Regions from separate parts of the Nocardioides sp. W7 genome, predicted to be linked through region 3. Evidence: predicted binding sites of a transcription regulator. Region 3 holds the regulator's gene; each other region holds the start of a gene.

Region 1 (5,900 bases), 950 kb from region 3:
AGGTAGTCGGCCACCCCCTCGGGCGGGATCACGAGCACCCCGTCCGGCTTCGCGCGGCGGCTGGCCAGCTTGGCGACCGAGAGGGAGGCCGCAAGCCCGACCGAGCAGGTGATGCCCTGCTCGTCGTGGATCCGCGAGCGCAGCTGCTCGGCGATCGCATCCGGTGGGCCGAGCCGGCGTACCGAGCCGCGGACGTCGAGGAACGCCTCGTCCAGCGAGACCACCTCGACCAGCGGGGTCACCCGACGGAAGGTCTCCATGACCGCGCGCGAGACGGTCGAGAAGGCGTGGAAGTCGGGAGCCAGGGTCACCGCCTGCGGACAGCGCCGGCGGGCCTCCGCGCCGGGCATGCCGGAGCGGACCCCGAACGCCCGAGCCTGGTACGACGCCGACAGCACCACCCCGCGGTGACCGCCGCCGACGATGACGGGCCGGTCCTGCAGGTCGGGCCGGTCCCGGGTCACCACGGAGGCGTAGAACGCGTCCATGTCGACATGCAGGATCGGCGTCGCGACGGCGGCCGTCACGGCCGGCTCGGCTCAGCGGGACACGACGACGTGCAGCTGCGTGGCGAGCGGGAGGTACTCGGGGCGCTCGGCGACCGCCTGCTCGAGCGCGACGAGCGCCGAGGTGGCACCGGGCTCGAGGTCGAGCAGCGAGCCGGGCACCAGGTCGGCGAAGACCCGCACGCCGTGGACCCGGGGCGCACCGAAGCCGGCCTCGGACAGCAGCGCGACCAGCTCGTCGTGGGTGAACCGTCGGCCCGACCGGCCGGACGGCGTCGGGTCGTCGAGCATCGCGAGGGCCTGCTGGAAGTGCCCCGCCATCGCCCGGGCCACCACGGCGGCGTGCCGCTGGGCGACCAGGAGGCTGAGCGTGCCGCCCGGGCGGAGCACCTCGCGCAGGGTGGCCAGGGCGGCGGCGGGGTCGTCGACGACCTCGAGGACGCCGTGGCACAGGACGAGGTCGGCGGCCGCCGGGCCGGGTGCGTCGAGCAGGGTCGAGAGGTCGCCCTGCTGACCGACGACCTCGACGCCCTGCTCCCGCGCCCGGCGGGCGAGCGCCGCCAAGGCGTCGGGGCTGGGATCGACGACGACGACGCGGTGGCCGAGCTCGGCGACACGAACCGCGAACCCGCCGGTCCCGCCGCCGATGTCGAGGACGTCCAGTCCGGCTGCCGATCCGTCGAGGACCGGTCGCAGGGCCTCCCAGACCACGGCGGTGCGGGCGGCGCCTCGTCGTTCGCTGGGTCGCTCGCTCGGACGCTCGGTCGCTGGCATGCCGACCACCCTAGGGGGTCCCGGGAGACCAGGCCGGTCACAGGTCGGGACCGGGCGACGACCGCGTCGACGTCAGCCGGCACGGGTGGCCGGCGCGACCGCGCCGACGTGCGACACCAGGCCCAGCGTCCGCTCCACGACTCCGAGGAACCGGTCGGCGTCGCGCACCAGGTCGTCGGCCTCGCGCGCACTGACCGCCCGGGTGGAACCGGCCTCGGCGGCCGCGCGCTTCGGGGCGCCCGAGGCGAAGAAGGCGGCCCACTCGCCGAGCTCGGGCGCGACCTCGGTCAGCAGCACCCAGGCGTTCTTCTGGGGCCGTCGCCGAACCGGGGTCGGCCGGGCCCGGGCGGCCAGCAGCGCCGCCGCGGCCCGCAGTGCCGCCACATGGGCGCAGGCGTAGCGGGTCGGCACGTCCGTGGCCGCCACCGCCTCGCTCAACGACTCCGCCGCCCGGGCGAGGTAGGAGTGCGTGGTCGCCGGCAGGGCGTAGGGGTTGGGGATCGTCGGTCCGTCGTGCATGCGCGTCTCCTCGTGCCACCGACCCCCGAGGTCCGACGGGAACGGGGGTCGAGGTCGCTCCCGTCGGACCGTTCGAACATTTGTTCGAACGCCGTCACGGTACACCGCCGCACCGACAGGGCGTCAAGAGCTCCTTCGACGGCTCGGTCGACGCCTGCTCGACGGCTACCCGGCAACCACCACGCATGACGTCCCGCGCCCGCCCCCCGCGCCCAGGCGATCTCTCAGTCGACGGGGCTTCCGGCCCGGTCCGAGGCGCGCAGGAACCCGGCGGTGTCGCGGTGGTAGAGGAAGTACACGAGGACGATCTCGATCAGCAGCGAGAGCACCGCGAAGACGACGTAGACGGTCGGTGGCGTCGTCCGGAGCCCGGCGACGGTGCCGAGCGCGGTGAAGCCGATCAGGATCGTCAGACAGGTCCGGGCCCAGGAGTGCCCCGCCCGCACGAACGCCATCAGCACCATGGCCAGCCCCGCGATCACCACGAAGAGCACGACGGCCACGGGGGCGAATGCCGGGATGTGCACCGAGCTGTCCTTGACGGCGTCGAGGCCCCCGGCCTCCAGGGTCTTGCGCACCGACCGGTTGTGCTCGGCCCACGACCGGATCAGGGCGTCCTCGAGGACGACCGAGAGGACGGCCGCGACCGCACCGAGGGCCAGCAGCGCGCCCAGCACCTGGGTCGCGCGGGTGACGGTGGTCGGCTGGTGCCCGGCCATGTGGGTCCTTTCCAGAGGGTGGAGCCGCGAGGAGAGCCGCGCCTGCGAAAACCGGTCCCGGGACGTGCCGCGGGCTGGCTAGGGTCGCAGCATGACCACGGAGCACCCCACGATCACGCGCTTTCGAGACGAGCACGCACGCCGCGGAGGCACCGGTGAGGTCGTCATTCTGCCGGACACCGTCCACACCGCGGCACTCGCCGCCGCGGCGCTCGGGTGCGAGGTGGGGGCGATCGCCAACAGCCTGCTCTTCGACGCGGGCGGGCGACCCGTGCTGATCCTGACCTCCGGGGCGCACCGGGTGGACACCTCCAAGGTCGCCGACTCGATCGGCGTCGAGGCGCTGAAGCGCGCGAAGCCGGAGTTCGTCCGCGAGCACACCGGGCAGGTGATCGGCGGAGTCTCCCCCATCGGCCACCCCGCGCCCGTGCCGACGTACCTCGACCCGTGGCTGCGCCGGCACGAGGTGGTCTGGGCCGCCGCCGGCCATCCCGCGGCGGTGTTCTCGACCACCGTGGCGGAGCTGCTCGCGCTGACCGGCGCGGCCGAGATCGACGTGGAGTAGCCCGTGTCCGGCCAGACCGACCTGAGCGACCCGGCGGTCCGCGCGGCCGTCACCGCCCGGCTCGGTGAGCTGTACGCCGGGCGCAGCGTGGTGGTCGGCCCCGGCCCGCTGGCCGGCTGGTCGGGCTGGGTACGACGACTGCAGGCGCTCGGCTGTCGCGTGCTGGTCGTGGCGACCAGCCGCGGCACCGGTCCGGTCGCCGAGCCCGACGCCGTCGTCGAGGTGACTCCCCCGCCTGCCGTCCTGGTCAGCGACGAGCTGGGCGGCCAGGACCGCCTGGTGCGCACCCTGCCGACCGCGGCCCGCGCGGCGATCGACCGGTTCGACCCGGATCGCAGCGCGGTCTGGCTGGCCGCGCCGTTCGTGACGAGCGACGAGCCGATCGACGGCCGGACGGTGACCGGCGGGCGGCCGGCGTCGTACCTCGCGCTCGAGGACAAGTCGCGGGCCGACGCGGTGTGGGTGGGCGCCGGGGTGACCCACCCGCCGTACCGGCTCGTCGGCGCCGGTGACGCCGGCGCGCTCGCCGCCGCGACCGCCGACCTCTCCGGACCGCTGGGCGCGGTCTGGTCCGGCGACGGGTTCAACGGCGGCGGTGAGTACGTCCGCTGGGTGCGCGACCCGGACGACCAGCTGACCGCCCGGGCGTTCTTCGCCCAGCACTGTGCCCGGGTGCGGGTGCTGCCGTTCCTCGACGGGGTGCCCTGCTCGATCCACGCGATGGTGCTGCCGGACGGCACGGCGGCGTTCCGGCCCGTCGAGATCGCGGTGCTGCGCGACCCGTCGACCCGGCGCCTGCTCTACGGCGGACTCGGCACCTTCTGGGACCCGCCCCCGGCCGACCGCGACGAGATGCGCGCGGTCGCGCGGCGGGTCGGCGCGCACCTGGCTGCGGAGCACGACTACCGCGGCGCGTTCGGCGTCGACGGCGTGCTGGGCGCCGACGGGTTCCGCCCGACCGAGCTGAACACCCGGATGTCGGCCGGGCTCAGCCTGCTCGCCCGCGCCGACGTCGAGCTGTTCGCGCTGCTGCACGTCAACCTGCTCGCCGGGGTCGACACCGGGCTGCGCGCCGCGGACGTGGAGACCGTCGTCCCGCTCCTCGACGAGCACCGGCAGGCCCACGTCGTCGCCCTGGCGACCGGCACCCGGCTCGGGGCGGACGTCCGCGTGCCGCTGCACCTGGCCGAGGCGGCCGGCACCCTGGTCGCGAGCGACACGGCCAGCGGCTTCCACGCCACCCTCGACCCCTGCTCGCCGCCCGGTCCCGACGGCCGGGTCGCCCCGGCGCTGGCCGCGCTGCTCGCGCACCTGGACGCGACGTACGGCTCCTCCTTCGGCGCCCTCGAGCCCGCCCCCGACGTCCGCACCCGCTAAGCCCTAGGGTCACCGGCATGGCGCGGGTGGTGGTCGTGGGTGGCGGGTACGGCGGACTGGCGTCCGCGGCACGGCTCGCGAAGCTCGGCCACCAGGTCACGCTCGTGGAGCGCTCCGCGGAGCTGGGCGGCGCGCTCGGTCGCGTCGAGGCGGACGGCTTCGGCTGGGACGCGGGGCCGGCGTACACGCTGCTGCCGGCGGTGCTGCGCGACCTGTTCCGCAAGTCCGGCCGGCCCCTGGAGCGCGAGCTGGAGCTGGAGCAGCTCGAGGTCGTGCGCGAGCACCGGTTCGAGGACGACACCCGGGTCCGGGTCCCGGCGGGCCCGCGCGGCGCCCAGCTGGCGGCCTTCGACGCCCTGGAGCCGGGGCTGGGCCAGCGGTGGGTCGACCACGTGGCGTCGTACACCGACGACTGGGAGGTGCTGCGCCGCGGCTACCTCGAGGTGCCCTGGACGCCCGGCTCGCTGCCCCGCGAGCTCGCCGCCCGGCTGGACAGCCGCGAGACCCTGCACAAGCGGCTGCGGAAGACGTTCAAGGACGAGCGGCTGCGGTTGGTCGCCGGCCACCCCTTCGTCGCCGACGGGCACGACCTGCGCAACGTCCCCGCCTGGGCCGGGCTGGAGGCGTACGTCGAGCAGCGCTTCGGCGCCTGGACGGTGCCGGGCGGAATGGTCGGACTGGCGCAGGCGCTCGGGAACCGGCTGGCCACCCGGAAGGTGGAGGTGCTGACGTCGACGACCGCGCGCGACCTGGTGCTGCGCGAGGGCCGGGTCGCGGCGGTCGCGACCGACGCGGGCGACCTGGACGCCGACGTCGTCGTCTGCGCCGTCGACCCGCGACGGCTGCCCGCACTCGCGTCGTACGTCGACCGCACCACGCCGGCGATCCCGCCCGTGGTCTGCCACGTGGGCGTCGAGGGTGACCTGCCCGCGCTCGCCGACCTGCCGCCGGAGCTGGTGCTGCACGGCGACCCGCTGCTCGTGGTCCGCACCGGCGGCTCCGCCCCGGACGGCGCCACCGCGCTCACCGTGCACGGCCGCGGCCAGCTCGCCGAGGACATCCTGCGCGCGCTCGCCCGCCACCAGATCGATCTGCGGCACGCCCTGGTCACCCGCGTCGACCGGTCGCCGCGGGAGCTGGTCGAGCAGTGGGGCGGCTCGCCGCTGGGCGTGCTCTGGCAGGGCCGCGCGAGCGTGCGGCAGCGGCTCGGGCCGCAGACCCCGATCCCCGGGGTGTACGCCGCCGGCGCGTCCGCGACCCCCGGCAGCGGGCTGCCGTTCGTGGGGCTGTCCGCCGCACTGGTCGCACAGGCGGTCGGACCGGCGTAGGTCCGCTGGACCCTCGAGTCAGACCCCGACGTTGAGCGCCTCGAAGATCTCCAGCGTCGCCTTCGAGCGGTTCAGGGTGTAGAAGTGCAGGCCCGGTGCGCCGCCGGCGAGC
Region 2 (5,900 bases), 2.5 Mb from region 3:
CCGAAGGTCTGGGCGGGGTCGGTGCTGGTGAACGAGACCGCCAGCCCGCCGAGGCGTCGTCCGCTCGTGGTCGCGGCGGTCGCGGTCACGGGGGTGGTTTCGTGGCCGGTCGCCACGAGCGTCTTGCTCACGGGAGCGACCGTGACGGCGTAGCCCTCGGTCGTCACCGTCGCGGGCGTCAGGGTCGGCGTACCGGCCCCGGCGACGGTGGGCGTCACGGTCGCGGTGCCCACGGTCGTGGAGCTCCGGAGGGTGGTCGAGTAGACGCCGTTGCCGCCCGCGGTCACGCTGCCGAGGGCTTGGGCGGGGTCGGTGCTGGTGAAGGAGACCGTCAGGCCGTCGAGGCGCCTGCCGCTCGTCGTGGCGGCGGTGGCGGTGACGGGGGTCGGGTCGAGACCGGTGGCCACGAGCGTCTTGACGACGGGGGTCACCGTGACGGTGTAGCCCTCGGTCGTCACCGTCGTGGACGTCAGGGTCGGCGTGCCTCCTCCGGTGACGGCGGGCGTCACGGTGGCGCTCCCGGGGTTCGTCGACCCCTGGAGGGTGGTCGAGTAGGTGCCGTTGCCCTGAGCCGCGACGGTCCCGAGGGTCTGGGCGGGGTCGGTGCTGGTGAAGGAGACCGTGAGGCCGTCGAGACGCTTGCCGCTCGTCGTGACGGCGGTCGCGGTGACGGTGGTCGAGTCGGCTCCCGTGGCCACGAGCGTCTCGGCCACGGGGGCCACCGCGACGCTGTAGCCCTCGGTCTCCACGTCGAGGGTGCCCAGGACGTCGTGGGCGGGTGTGCTGCCCGCGGCGGTGGCGGTGACGGTGGCGGTGCCGACGGTGGTCGAGCCGGTGAGGGTCGCCGAGTAGGTGCCGTCGCCGTAGTCGGTCACCGGGCCGAAGGACTGGTCGGGGTCCGTGCTGCTGAAGGTCACCCCGAGCCCGGGGAAACGGGCGCCGCCGGCCGTCCGGGCCGTGGCGATGATCGTCCGGGTGTCCGTGCCGGTCGCGACCAGGGCACCGGCGCCCGCCTCCGCGCGGACCAGCACCTCGGTGACCGGGCCGAGGTCGTAGGAGATGGTCAGCGAGGCCGTCGTGCCGCGCTCGGCCACCGTCGAGGTGCCGCCCGCCGGGACCAGGCTGGAGCCGCCGCCACCGCCGGCGCCGTAGAACTGGACGAGGGAGCCGGCGCCGCCGCCGTAGAGCCCGCCGCCGCCGCCACCGCCGCCGCGCAACGAGGTGCGGCCGCCCGCCCGGATCGAGTCACCGCCAGTGGTGAACGTGCCGGTTGCGCCGTACCCGGCGTACTCGGAGGTGTCGCTGGTGCCTGGACCGCCCGCACCGCCGGCCGTCGCGGTGCCGGGGGCCCCGCCGGTCGCCGTACCGCGACTGCCGAACGTCAAGGACGCGCCGGACTGCCCGGCGTCCCCGCCCGGGACGTAGCCGCGCGGGTACCCCGAGCACGAGGGGGCGGTGGCGCAGGCGTCGGCGACACCCGCTCCGCCGCCGCCGGCGGCGATGAGCACGCGGGAGCCGATGGAGTCGCACCCCGCGACCGCCGCCGGGCAGGTGCGGACGTCGCTCGCGCCGCCGCCACCACCGCCTCGCGTGTTGGACTGGGAACCCTGTCCCCCGCCGTTCCAGCCTCGGGCGCCGCCGGCGGCGCTGCTGCCGCCCTCGCCCCCGACCCACAGGTAGAGCGTCTGCCCCTCCGTGACGGCGAGCGATCCGGTCACCACCGCGCCCCGCCCGCCGTGCGAGACGACGGAGTCGATCCCGTCGCCACCGGCCGCCCCCACGGCCTCGACCTGGACCTGACTCACTCCCTCCGGCACCGTGAACGTCTGCTGGGTGCCGGTGAAGCGGTACGTCGAGGCGTAGAGGTGGGGGCCGTCCGCCGGCACCGGCTCTGCCGGCACCGGCTGCGCCGCCGCTGGGGCCGCGGACGCCAGCCCGAGGGTGACGGCGGGGGCGAGGACGGCGAGCACGAATGCGACGCAGGTCGGGCGCAGGCGGGACATGCACACTCCGAAGTGGTAGGCCAAGACCCCGTGACCCTAGTTTTCCCATGGCCCGGTGTCCGGCGTTTGGTCAAGCCGGGTTCGGCTCCCGGCAACTGACCTCGGCGAGCGACCGGAGTCGCGCGGGAACCCACCTACCGCTTCGGGATCGGGACCCTCTCGATCGGCTTGCCGACCTTGTCGATCCGGTGCTCGGGGTTGCCGAACCGGTCGGTCCAGTCGTTGCCGCGGGCGTGGTCCTCGGGCGTGGCGCAGGTGGAGACGGTGATGTAGCCGCGAGTGGTCTTCTCCCCGGCTTGCCCGGGACCTCGGCCCGCGGCTTGCGCAGGGACTCCGCTGAGCGGAATGACACCCAGCGGTTCTGGTTGATGACGTGGACCTAGCGCCAGCGGCGGGCGGCGGATCGATCCTCGTGTTCGCCGCTCGCGATGTGGCCCTGAAGGTCCGATCCGTCGCAGCCAGCACGTCGTACCGCGACAACCCTGCTCCGGTCGCGATGAAGATCCCCGAGCAGGCCGAGATGCTCTTGCCACTCCCGACGAGCGACTAACGCTGGGGCGGTCGTCGGCTTGGCTGTCACTAATGCGACATCCAAGTTCTCAGTCGAGAACACAGTTGAGAGCGCTGCCAACCCACAGCCCATCACCATCAGGCTGCGTCCGCGATCCTCACAGTCCCTTTCACCGCCAATGACGCACATCGGCCTACGTCCGCCTGTGGAAGCGGACGCCGCCGTCGGGGAGCCGCTCGGAGGTGCAAGTCGGGTCGTGGGCTCGATGATGGTGGTGGGAGCAGAGCAGCATCCCGTCGGCCAGGTCGGTGCGCCCGCCGGCGGCCCAGGGGGCACCGGCGTGATGCGCCTCGCACCACGGCGCCGGGACCCGGCAGCCCTCCGCGCGGCACTCGCGATCGGTCAGGGCCAGGGCGCGGCGCTGGACGCGAGTGAAGAGGCGCTGGGAGCGGCCGAGGTCGAGGACCTCGCCCTTGCCGCCGAGGACGGCCGGGACGAGGTGCGCGGTGCAGGCCAGACGACGCGCTTCGTCGGCGGTGATCCGGTCGACCGAGTCGCCCGGGGCCGGGTTGCCGAGGGTCGCGGTGCCGAGCTCCGCGCGGAGCGACTCCAGCGACATGGTCACGACCAGGGTGGTGGCGTCGCCGCCGTGGATCGGGAGCCGGGTGGGGTCGAGGGTCTCCAGGAGCTGGCAGAACGCGCGGGCGGCCTTCCGCCCATGCGGAGTCCGCCGCGCCTCCGCTGGTTCGGGGTCGGCGTCGTCGCGGCGGGGGTTGGTGAAGGCATGCAAGTACGTCGCCAGTCGCGCCGCAGTGGCGTCCGGGATCAGTCCGGTGATCCGCGTGGTCCCATCACCCAGCGACCGCAGCCCGAGGCGCATCCGCTGCTGGGCGGAGGCTTCGAGGTCGGCCAGGTGCCGGGCCTCGACGGCCTCGGCAATCTCGGGGGCGACGACGTCGAGGATCCGACGACCCAGGCGGCGCAGCTCGATCGGGTCGAAGCGCGCGGCGTACGCCACCAACGCGGCCTCGGCCTGGTCGAGGATCGCGGCGTCGACGTCGGCCGGCAGCTCGGCGAGAGACACCGCGATCGCCCGGGCCTGGTCGAGGTTCACCTCACCCTCACGCACCGCCGTTGCCAACACCGGACGGTCGGCCAACGCCAACGCGAGGCGCAAGTCGGCAGCGCAATTACCACGACGACGCCGCGTCGCGGCCGCGGTCCAGGCCCCGATGTCTCGGGCGCCCGACTCCTCCGCGACGTCAGAAGCGTCGGCGGTGACCCGCAGCCGCAGCTCGCCGACCCGGTCCTCGATCGCGGCGAGCTCGACCAGGGCGGCGGCCTTGTCGGGGGTGGTCATGAACGCCGGGTTCACATCGGCGACCGACTTCAGGGCACCGTCAATGACCTGGGCGGCGACCCGGATCGGGTGGTCCATGCGAGCCTCCGAGAGCTCCACAAACGGTGCGGGATGATGCTCCAATTCTACTCGAACGCACGTTCGAACGCGTGGGTCTTCCACAGGCCCCCACACGTCGTCCGTCGTGCATCGTCCTTGGTCCGATGGTCGCGCGGCATCGACGCACGCGATCTGCCGCTCGGCACCCTCACGACAAGGTGCGCGACACCCCGGCAGGCAGCCGGGAGGATGCTGCGACGTCCCTCACTCAGGCGCGCGGGACGTCCGCAGCGGACTAGGCACGGGACCTAGGCCGGTTCGAAGTCGTGTAGCTCCTCCGCACCCCCGCGGACCGTGATGGAGGTCGACTCCGGGACCTCGCGCCAGGCGCCCCGCAGGTCGCCCAGTGGCTCAGAGACCACGAGGCGGGCATCGTCCGACAGACCGTGCAGCATCGGGTTGTCGGGATACTGGTGGCGCAGGGTCGAGACATCGGTGCTGTGGAACAGGGAACGCGAGCGCCCCTCGCTGGAGTAGCGAAAGGCCCACACGGTCTGGCCGTCCGTGGTCGCCACCGTCATCTGCACCGGGAACGCCACTCCGTGTCGCTGCGCCGTCTCCTCGATGCAGCCGACCGCGCGGGCCACCGCGGCCGGCGGGTCCTCGGCCAACCCGAACGTCAGGGCCAGGAAGAAGAACAGCTCCGAGTCCGTCGAACCCTCGATCGAGGGGAACAGGTCAGGGTCGACCGTCACCAGGAGGTCCCGCTTCAGCGCCGCGAAGCCGTCGAGGTACCCGTTGTGCATCCACAGCCAACGACCGTGCCGGAACGGATGGCAGTTCGTCTGCTGCACCGGGGAACCGATGGAGGCACGGATGTGCGCGAAGACGAGCGGCGAGGCGACGTGCGCCGCCAGTTCCCGGAGGTTGCGATCGTTCCAGGCCGGCTCGGCACTGCGAAACACCCCTGGCGTCTCCGTGCTGCCGTACCAGCCCACCCCGAAGCCGTCCCCGTTCGTCGGCTCCGCACCCAGACGGGAGTGCAGGCTCTGCACGACCAGGGAGTTCTGCGGCTTGTACAGAAGGTCCTCGATGGACACGGGCGAACCCGAGTAGGCGAGCCATCGGCACATCGTGTCCTCCACGGAAGCCGACGCGCCCCTGCAGACCTTCCGCCTGCCGATCGCCGGCGTACTCAGCATGGCCTCGACGGAGGCGCAGCGGATCATCCATCGCGGGTGAGTCACCGAAGGCGCAGATCGTGTCCAGCCCGGATGGTCCGTTCATCGGTCCACCGCCGACGCTCCGGATCGAGGGCGGGGTCGACGAACCGCGTCCACAGCGGATCCTTCGACCCGGCTGCCTGCCACTGGGCGCATCAGCCTGTGGAGGACAACGTGAGGCCGTTACTCGCGGGGGTTCGCGTCCGCCGCGTCGTTCTCCGAGTCGTCGTCCGTGGGGTTCGCATCGCCCTCCTCATCGGGCGAGACGTTTGGTCCGTCCCAATCGTCGCCGAAGCGCCGGCGTCCGCCGGCCCCGTCGTCATCCTCGAACGTCATCGTGGTCTCCTTTTCCGAGCCCGGCTGCCCGGACGAGTGACTGGTTGCACCGGACTAGTGGAGTCGCGTCAGGGCGTACACGAGTACGAGGACCTCGGCGACAAGGGCGACGATCTGGACACGGAAGGCCTCGACGCGCCACTGGATCTCCGCGTCATTCCTCTCCCTGCCCTGCCGAATCACCTCGACCATCCCGATCCGGGCGGCAGTCTCGTCCTCATCGTTCTCGTAGTACTCGATGAGCTTGGCCGGGCTGGGTACGAAGACCCATGACGACGCGGGCCAAACGATGCACATGGCGCAGATGCCGTTGACGGCGACGAGGGCCATCAGCGTCCACGACGCCCACTCTTCCAGGACGGGCCCCTTGGTGGAGTCGGTGTAGAGCAGGCCGACGGCTGCGGCGACCGTGGTGAGCACGGCGGCAC
Region 3 (5,900 bases):
GGGAGCACGAAGACCTGCGCGGGCCCGACGTACCAGTCCTGGACTCCCAGGTGCGGCCGTCCCGGGCGACCAAGCGCACGCGCGGCCTCGTGCGCGACGCCCTTGCTGGTGAACGCCAGCCACTCCGGTCGCCACCGCTCCACCTTCGCCGCCAGTTCGTCGACCTCCACCCAGCGCGGGTCCCAGTGCCCCACCAGGTCGGTCAGCCCGAATCCCAGCTCGGCGACCAGCCGGTCCTCGTCGGGGCGCAGCCGGCGGGGGCTCAGCCCGCTGAGATGGAGCGACTCCCAGAAGCTGTTGCCCGGCGAGGCGTAGTAGTGCTCGCGCCACTTGGTCGACTCCGCGCCGGCCAGGCCGCAGAAGACCACGATCGGCTCAGGACCCACGATGTCCGGAAGCACCTCCACGTCTTCACTCTCCGGGCCGCACCAAACTCAGGGCACGGAGCTGCCGCCGGATGCGCGGGTCCTCCCACACCGTGTGGGTCGGTGCGACACAATGACCGGCGTGGCGGGCGAGGGAAAGCGAGCAGGGTCGCGACGTGCCGCACGCCCACCGCGGACCTTCCGCCCCCGACTGCTGCTGCTCGCCGTCGGGGTGACCCTGGCGGTCGTCGCCTGGGGCTACCTTGTGTACGCCGCCATCGACTTCGGCGCGAGCGCCCGATCCGGTGACGAGCGCGCCTGGCTGTTCCTCGCCCTCGCCTCGGCCGGCGCGATCGCCTGCCTCTTCCTCGGCCTGATGATGGTCGCCCGTCTGCTCCGCGGGCTCGGCATCACCGCTCCCCCGCCGTCACCGGAGTCCCCCGTGCCGTCGGAGACGGCGGACCGGACCCCGCCCGCGCCGCGCCCGCCCGGTGGCCGGCGCGCGGCCCGCTGACCCCCTCGGACACCGAAACGCCGCAGGGGCGGGGCCACCTCGTGGCCCCGCCCCTGTCTTCCCCGGCTCGCCAGCCGGGGTCGAAGCGGCTGGCGAAGTCTGTGGTGGCGCTACTCCGTCGGGACCCGGAGCTCCTGGCCGGCGAGGAGCACCGTCGACTCCAGGCCGTTGAGGCGCTCGATGTGCTCGATCATCTCCTGGACCTGGCCGTCCTCGGCCGCACCTGCCGCGATGTCCCAGAGGGTCTCGCCGGTGCCGACCGTGACGACCGTCGTGGGCTCCGCGGTGCCCGGCTCGGGCGTGGCCACCGACCCGGCGGCGAGCATCAGGCCGATCCCGAGCACCAGGGTCAGCCCGAGCAGGAAGATCACCAGCCGGCCGCGCCGGGTGAGCCGGAGCTCGCCGCGAGTGAGGGACAGGTCGGACATCTGCATCGTGCTCATCGGGACCTCCTGGGGAAGTGGCGGTCAGCCTGGGTGCCTGGCCACGAGCGAATGTCTATCCGCGCCCACCGACAGTCCGGTGCTGGCCAGCTGGTCGATCAGACGTTCGATCGAACATGTGTGCGAGACTAGAGCACCTGTTCGAACGAAATCAAGAACCGGGGGAACATTTGTTCGAACGGATCGGGACGACACGCCCTTCGAACACATGTTTGAAGCCGGAGCCGCATCTCGGTACGGTGAGCCCACGAGCATCCCGGCGAAAGGCATCACCATGGCCACGAAGAAGAACGTCCGCGAGCTGCCCGACGGGCCGCCCGACGCCACCGGACTGACCCCGCGCCAGCAGCGCGTGCTCGCGCACATCAAGGACTGCATCGAGAAGCGCGGCTACCCGCCGAGCATGCGCGAGATCGGTGACGCCGTCGGGCTGACGAGCTCCTCGAGCGTGGCGCACCAGCTGAAGTCGCTGGAGGAGAAGGGCTTCCTCAAGCGCGACCCGCACCGGCCGCGCGCGCTGGAGGTGTTCCTGCCCGAGGTGATGGCCGCGCGGCGTGCCCTCTCCGGTGCCGACGAGTCGTCGTACGACGAGACCGGCGTCGGCGACGCCGCCCCGGTGCCGACCAACGTCCCCCTGCTCGGGCGGATCGCCGCCGGCGGACCGATCCTGGCCGAGGAGCGCTACGAGGACGTCTTCCCGCTCCCCCGTCAGCTGGTCGGCGAGGGTGAGCTCTTCCTCCTCGAGGTCGCCGGTGACTCGATGGTCGACGCCGCGATCTGCAGCGGTGACTACGTGGTGATCCGCAAGGAGCAGACCGCCGAGAACGGCGACATCGTCGCCGCCCTCCTCGACGGCGAGGCCACCGTCAAGACCTTCAAGCGCAAGGACGGGAAGGTCTGGCTGATGCCCCACAACGAGGCCTACGACCCGATCGACGGCACCCACGCGACGATCCTGGGGAAGGTCACCGCGGTCCTGCGCAAGGTCTGAGCGAGGAGGCTGGACCGGGCCGTTCACGAGGGCGGGCGTGCGAGGATTGCCCGCCCGCTCCCTCCCGGTTGGAGACCTCGTGCCCGCACGCCACCGCACGCTGCTCGCGACCGTCGGCGCCGCCGTCCTCGCCGCCGCGCTGCTGACTCAGCCGGGCGCCGCCTCAGGCGCGAGCGGCTGGGACGGCGAGCCGGTCGGACACCCGATCGAGGGCCCGGCAGCCCGCGCCGCCCAGGTGCTCGAGGAGGCGGACGGCCTCCTGCGCGGCAGCTCGTCGGGCCGCGACGCCAGCCTGGTGCTGCTCGAGCTCGCCCGGAGCCGAACCGCTCTCCCGGCGGCCCGCCGGGCGGAGGCCGATCGGATCCTGGCCCGACCCACGGACAACCCCGACCCCCAGCAGTTCGGCTACCGGGCCGGCGCCCAGCCGACCGCGGCGTGCCAGGACGGCTTCTGCGTGCACTGGGCGCGCCAGACCTCCGACGCCCCCGATCTCTCCGACGGCAACGGCAACGGCCGCCCCGACTACGTCGACCTGGTCTTCACGACCCTGGCCGAGGTCAGCGGCACCTACGCGGGCGCCGGCTACCGCCGCCCGGTCGCGGACGGCATCCGCGGTGGCGGACTCGACCAGTTCGACGTCTACCTCGTCGACAGCGGCACCCGCGGGGACGGGATCTACGGCTACTGCGCCCCCGAGGGAGTCACGAGCGCCCAGCAGCGCAGCGCCACGGCGTACTGCGCGCTCGACAACGACTTCGCCGAGTTCCCGTCCCACACCCCCACCGAGAACCTCCAGGTGACGCTCGCGCACGAGTACTTCCACGCGGTCCAGCTGGCCTACGACCTCACCGAGGACCCGTGGTTCCTCGAGTCGACGGCCACCTGGGTCGAGGACGAGGTGTACGACGGCGTCAACGACAACGTGCAGTACCTCCGGAACAGCCCGATGAGCCAGCCCGGGGTCCCGCTCGACCAGGGCGAGGGGATGCGGGTCTACGGCAGCTGGATCTTCTTCCGCCACCTCAGCGAGGTGGAGCCACGCGCACAGGGCGGGCTGCCCACGATCATCCGGGAGATCTGGGAGCGAGCCGCCGGACCGGCGTACTCGATCCAGGCCGTGGAGGCCGTGCTGGGCGAGCGCGGACGGTCGATGACCGCGACCGTCGCCCGGTTCTCCGCCGCCAACCGCCATCCCAGGAGCAGCTACGCGGAGGGCTCGCGCTACCCCGCGACCACGCCGGAGAGCAGCGCCCGGGTCGCGCGCGGGCAGAGCCGCCGCGCCGCGCTCACCCTCGACCACCTCGGCAGCGGGACCCTGCGCTACCGACCCGACACCGGTGCGTCCCGGCGCGCCGGCAGGCTCCGGATCACCGTCGACCTCCCGCGCCGCAGCCGACCGACGGCCGCGGTCCTCACCGTGCGTCAGGAGTCGGGCCGGCTGCGGACCCGGGTCGTGCGGGTCGACCGGTCGGGGGGCGCCCGGATCACGCTCCCGTTCGCGGCCGGCCGGGTCAGGTACGTCGACGTCACGCTGGTCAACGCCGCCACCCGCTACCGCTGCGGCCGCGGCACGGTCCACTCCTGCCGGGGCCGCTCGCTCGACGACGACCTGACCCTGCGGGTGCAGGTCCGCGCGCTGGCGTAGTCGCTCAGGCCTCAGCCGGCGGCGAGCCGGGCCAGGGCCTTGCGGACCACGGCCGGGTCGGTGGTGGTCCACATCGGCGGCAGGCTGGACTTGAGGAAGCCGCCGTAGCGAGCGGTCGCCAGCCGAGGATCGAGGACGGCGACGACGCCGCGGTCGGAGGTGGTGCGGATCAGTCGACCGGCGCCCTGCGCCATCAGCAGCGCGGCGTGCGTGGCGGCGACCTGCATGAACCCGTTGCCGCCGGCCTTGTCGGCCGCCCGCTGGCGCGCCGACATCAGCGGGTCGTCGGGACGCGGGAAGGGGATCCGGTCGATGAGCACCAGCTGGCAGGTCTCGCCCGGCACGTCGAGGCCCTGCCACAGCGACAAGGTGCCGAACAGGCAGGTGTGCGGGTCGGCGACGAACTGCTTCGCCAGCTCGGGCAGCTGGGCGTCGCCCTGGGCGAGCGTGGTCAGGTGCGGCAGCCGCTCGCGGACCACCTCTGCGGCGGCCTCGGCGGCCCGCCGCGACGAGAACAGCCCGAGCGTGCGCCCCTCGGCCGCGTCGACCAGCTCGACGATCTCGTCGAGCTGGGCCTTGACCAGGCCGTCGCGGCCGGGCGGCGGCAGGTGGCGCGCGACGTACAGGATGCCCTGCTGCCCGTAGTCGAACGGCGAGCCGACGTCGATGCCGCGCCACGGCAGGCCGCTGCCGGCGGCGTGCGCGTCGGCGGGCGCGCCCTCCAGGACCCGCTCACTGGCCTTGAGCCCGACACCGGTGGCCACTGCGCCGAAGTCGCCGCCGAGCATCAGGGTCGCCGAGGTCATCACGACCGTCTTGTCGGTCAGCAGCTTGTCGCGCATCGTGCCCCAGACCTGGAGCGGCGCGACGCAGAGCCGCGGCGGGAGCCGCTCGGAGCCCTCGGTCAGCCAGAGCACGTCGGCGTCGGAGCCGGACGCCATCCGTTCGGCGGTCGCGAACACCTCCTGCACCGCGCCCCGGGCCTGGGTGCGACCGGCGTCGGGGTCGCCGTCCTTGTCGGGCTTGGGGTACGCCGAGTAGCAGGCGCGCGCGGCGTCGCGCACCAGCGCCAGGGCGTCGGAGAGCTGCTCGGGCAGCTGCTCGAACCGGCCCGGGCTGGCCTCCCCCATCGCCGCCCGCAGCGCGTCGGCGGCATCGGCGAGGTCGTCGGCCTCCGAGCCGTCGACGTGGCGCTGGGAGCGACGGGCCGAGCGCTCGACCTCGGCCGCCCAGAGCTCGTCGGTGGCGGCCTGGGTGACCCGGGCGGTCAGCTCGTGCGCCTCGTCGACCACGACGACGTCGTAGTCGGGGATCATCGGCACCCCCTCGATCGCGTCGATCGCGAGCAGCGAGTGGTTGGTGACGATCAGGTGCGAGCGGTGCGCCTTCTCCTTGGCGAGCTCGGCGAAGCACTCCTGGCCGAACGGGCACTTGGCGGCGCCGAGGCACTCCCGGTGGTTGACGCTGACCTGGCGCCACTCCTTGTCGGTGTGGCGCGGGGCGTGGTCGCGCTCGCCGCTGCCGCCGTCCTCGGCCGCCTTCTCCGCCCAGGCCCGCAGCTCCAGGATCTTGGCGCCCATCGACCCCTCGGGCATCTGCACCAGCGCGCCCTGCTCGTCCGGGACGCCCTCGCGGACCCGGTGCAGGCAGGCGTAGTTGGAGCGGCCCTTGAGCACGGCGTACGACGTGTCGACACCCGGCACGCCCTTGACCGCCTCGGCCAGTCGCGGCAGGTCGCGCTCGACCAGCTGGTGCTGAAGGGCGAGCGTCGCGGTGGCGATCACGACCCGCTCGCGGTGCAGCAGGCTGGGCACGAGGTAACCGAGCGACTTGCCGGTGCCGGTGCCGGCCTGGACCAGCAGGTGACGCTCGTCGGTCATCGCGGCGGCAACCGCCTCGGCCATCGCGACCTGGCCGGAACGCTCCTGACCGCCCAGCGCCT

Evidence for each region. The regulator LexA, encoded in region 3, represses DNA repair genes until DNA is damaged. The targets are predictions, from matches to a motif close to TCGAACANNTGTTCGA.
Region 1: a site for LexA is predicted at 1,872-1,887, ahead of MUB56_RS13675 (SAV_6107 family HEPN domain-containing protein). Genes of this name have one in related genera too.
Region 2: a site for LexA is predicted at 4,004-4,019, ahead of MUB56_RS22885 (HNH endonuclease signature motif containing protein). Genes of this name have one in related genera too.

Annotation. Positions count from the first base shown of each region.
Region 1 covers NZ_CP095078.1:2,871,444-2,877,343, reverse strand. Annotated here, with positions in the region: gene dinB (DNA polymerase IV) at 1-527, opposite strand, end outside; gene MUB56_RS13680 (methyltransferase) at 540-1,280, opposite strand; gene MUB56_RS13675 (SAV_6107 family HEPN domain-containing protein) at 1,353-1,799, opposite strand; gene MUB56_RS13670 (hypothetical protein) at 2,024-2,518, opposite strand; gene MUB56_RS13665 (YbaK/EbsC family protein) at 2,610-3,083, shown strand; gene MUB56_RS13660 (ATP-grasp domain-containing protein) at 3,087-4,460, shown strand; gene MUB56_RS13655 (NAD(P)/FAD-dependent oxidoreductase) at 4,478-5,788, shown strand; gene metF (methylenetetrahydrofolate reductase [NAD(P)H]) at 5,807-5,900, opposite strand, start outside.
Region 2 covers NZ_CP095078.1:4,900,836-4,906,735, forward strand. Annotated here, with positions in the region: gene MUB56_RS22875 (invasin domain 3-containing protein) at 1-2,003, opposite strand, end outside; gene MUB56_RS22880 (hypothetical protein) at 2,377-2,553, shown strand; gene MUB56_RS22885 (HNH endonuclease signature motif containing protein) at 2,708-3,952, opposite strand; gene MUB56_RS22890 (class II glutamine amidotransferase) at 4,222-5,013, opposite strand; gene MUB56_RS22895 (hypothetical protein) at 5,320-5,472, opposite strand; gene MUB56_RS22900 (hypothetical protein) at 5,527-5,900, opposite strand, start outside.
Region 3 covers NZ_CP095078.1:1,925,983-1,931,882, reverse strand. Annotated here, with positions in the region: gene MUB56_RS09145 (mismatch-specific DNA-glycosylase) at 1-407, opposite strand, end outside; gene MUB56_RS09140 (hypothetical protein) at 508-879, shown strand; gene MUB56_RS09135 (LysM peptidoglycan-binding domain-containing protein) at 990-1,322, opposite strand; gene lexA (transcriptional repressor LexA) at 1,597-2,313, shown strand; gene MUB56_RS09125 (MXAN_6640 family putative metalloprotease) at 2,393-3,958, shown strand; gene MUB56_RS09120 (ATP-dependent DNA helicase) at 3,970-5,900, opposite strand, start outside.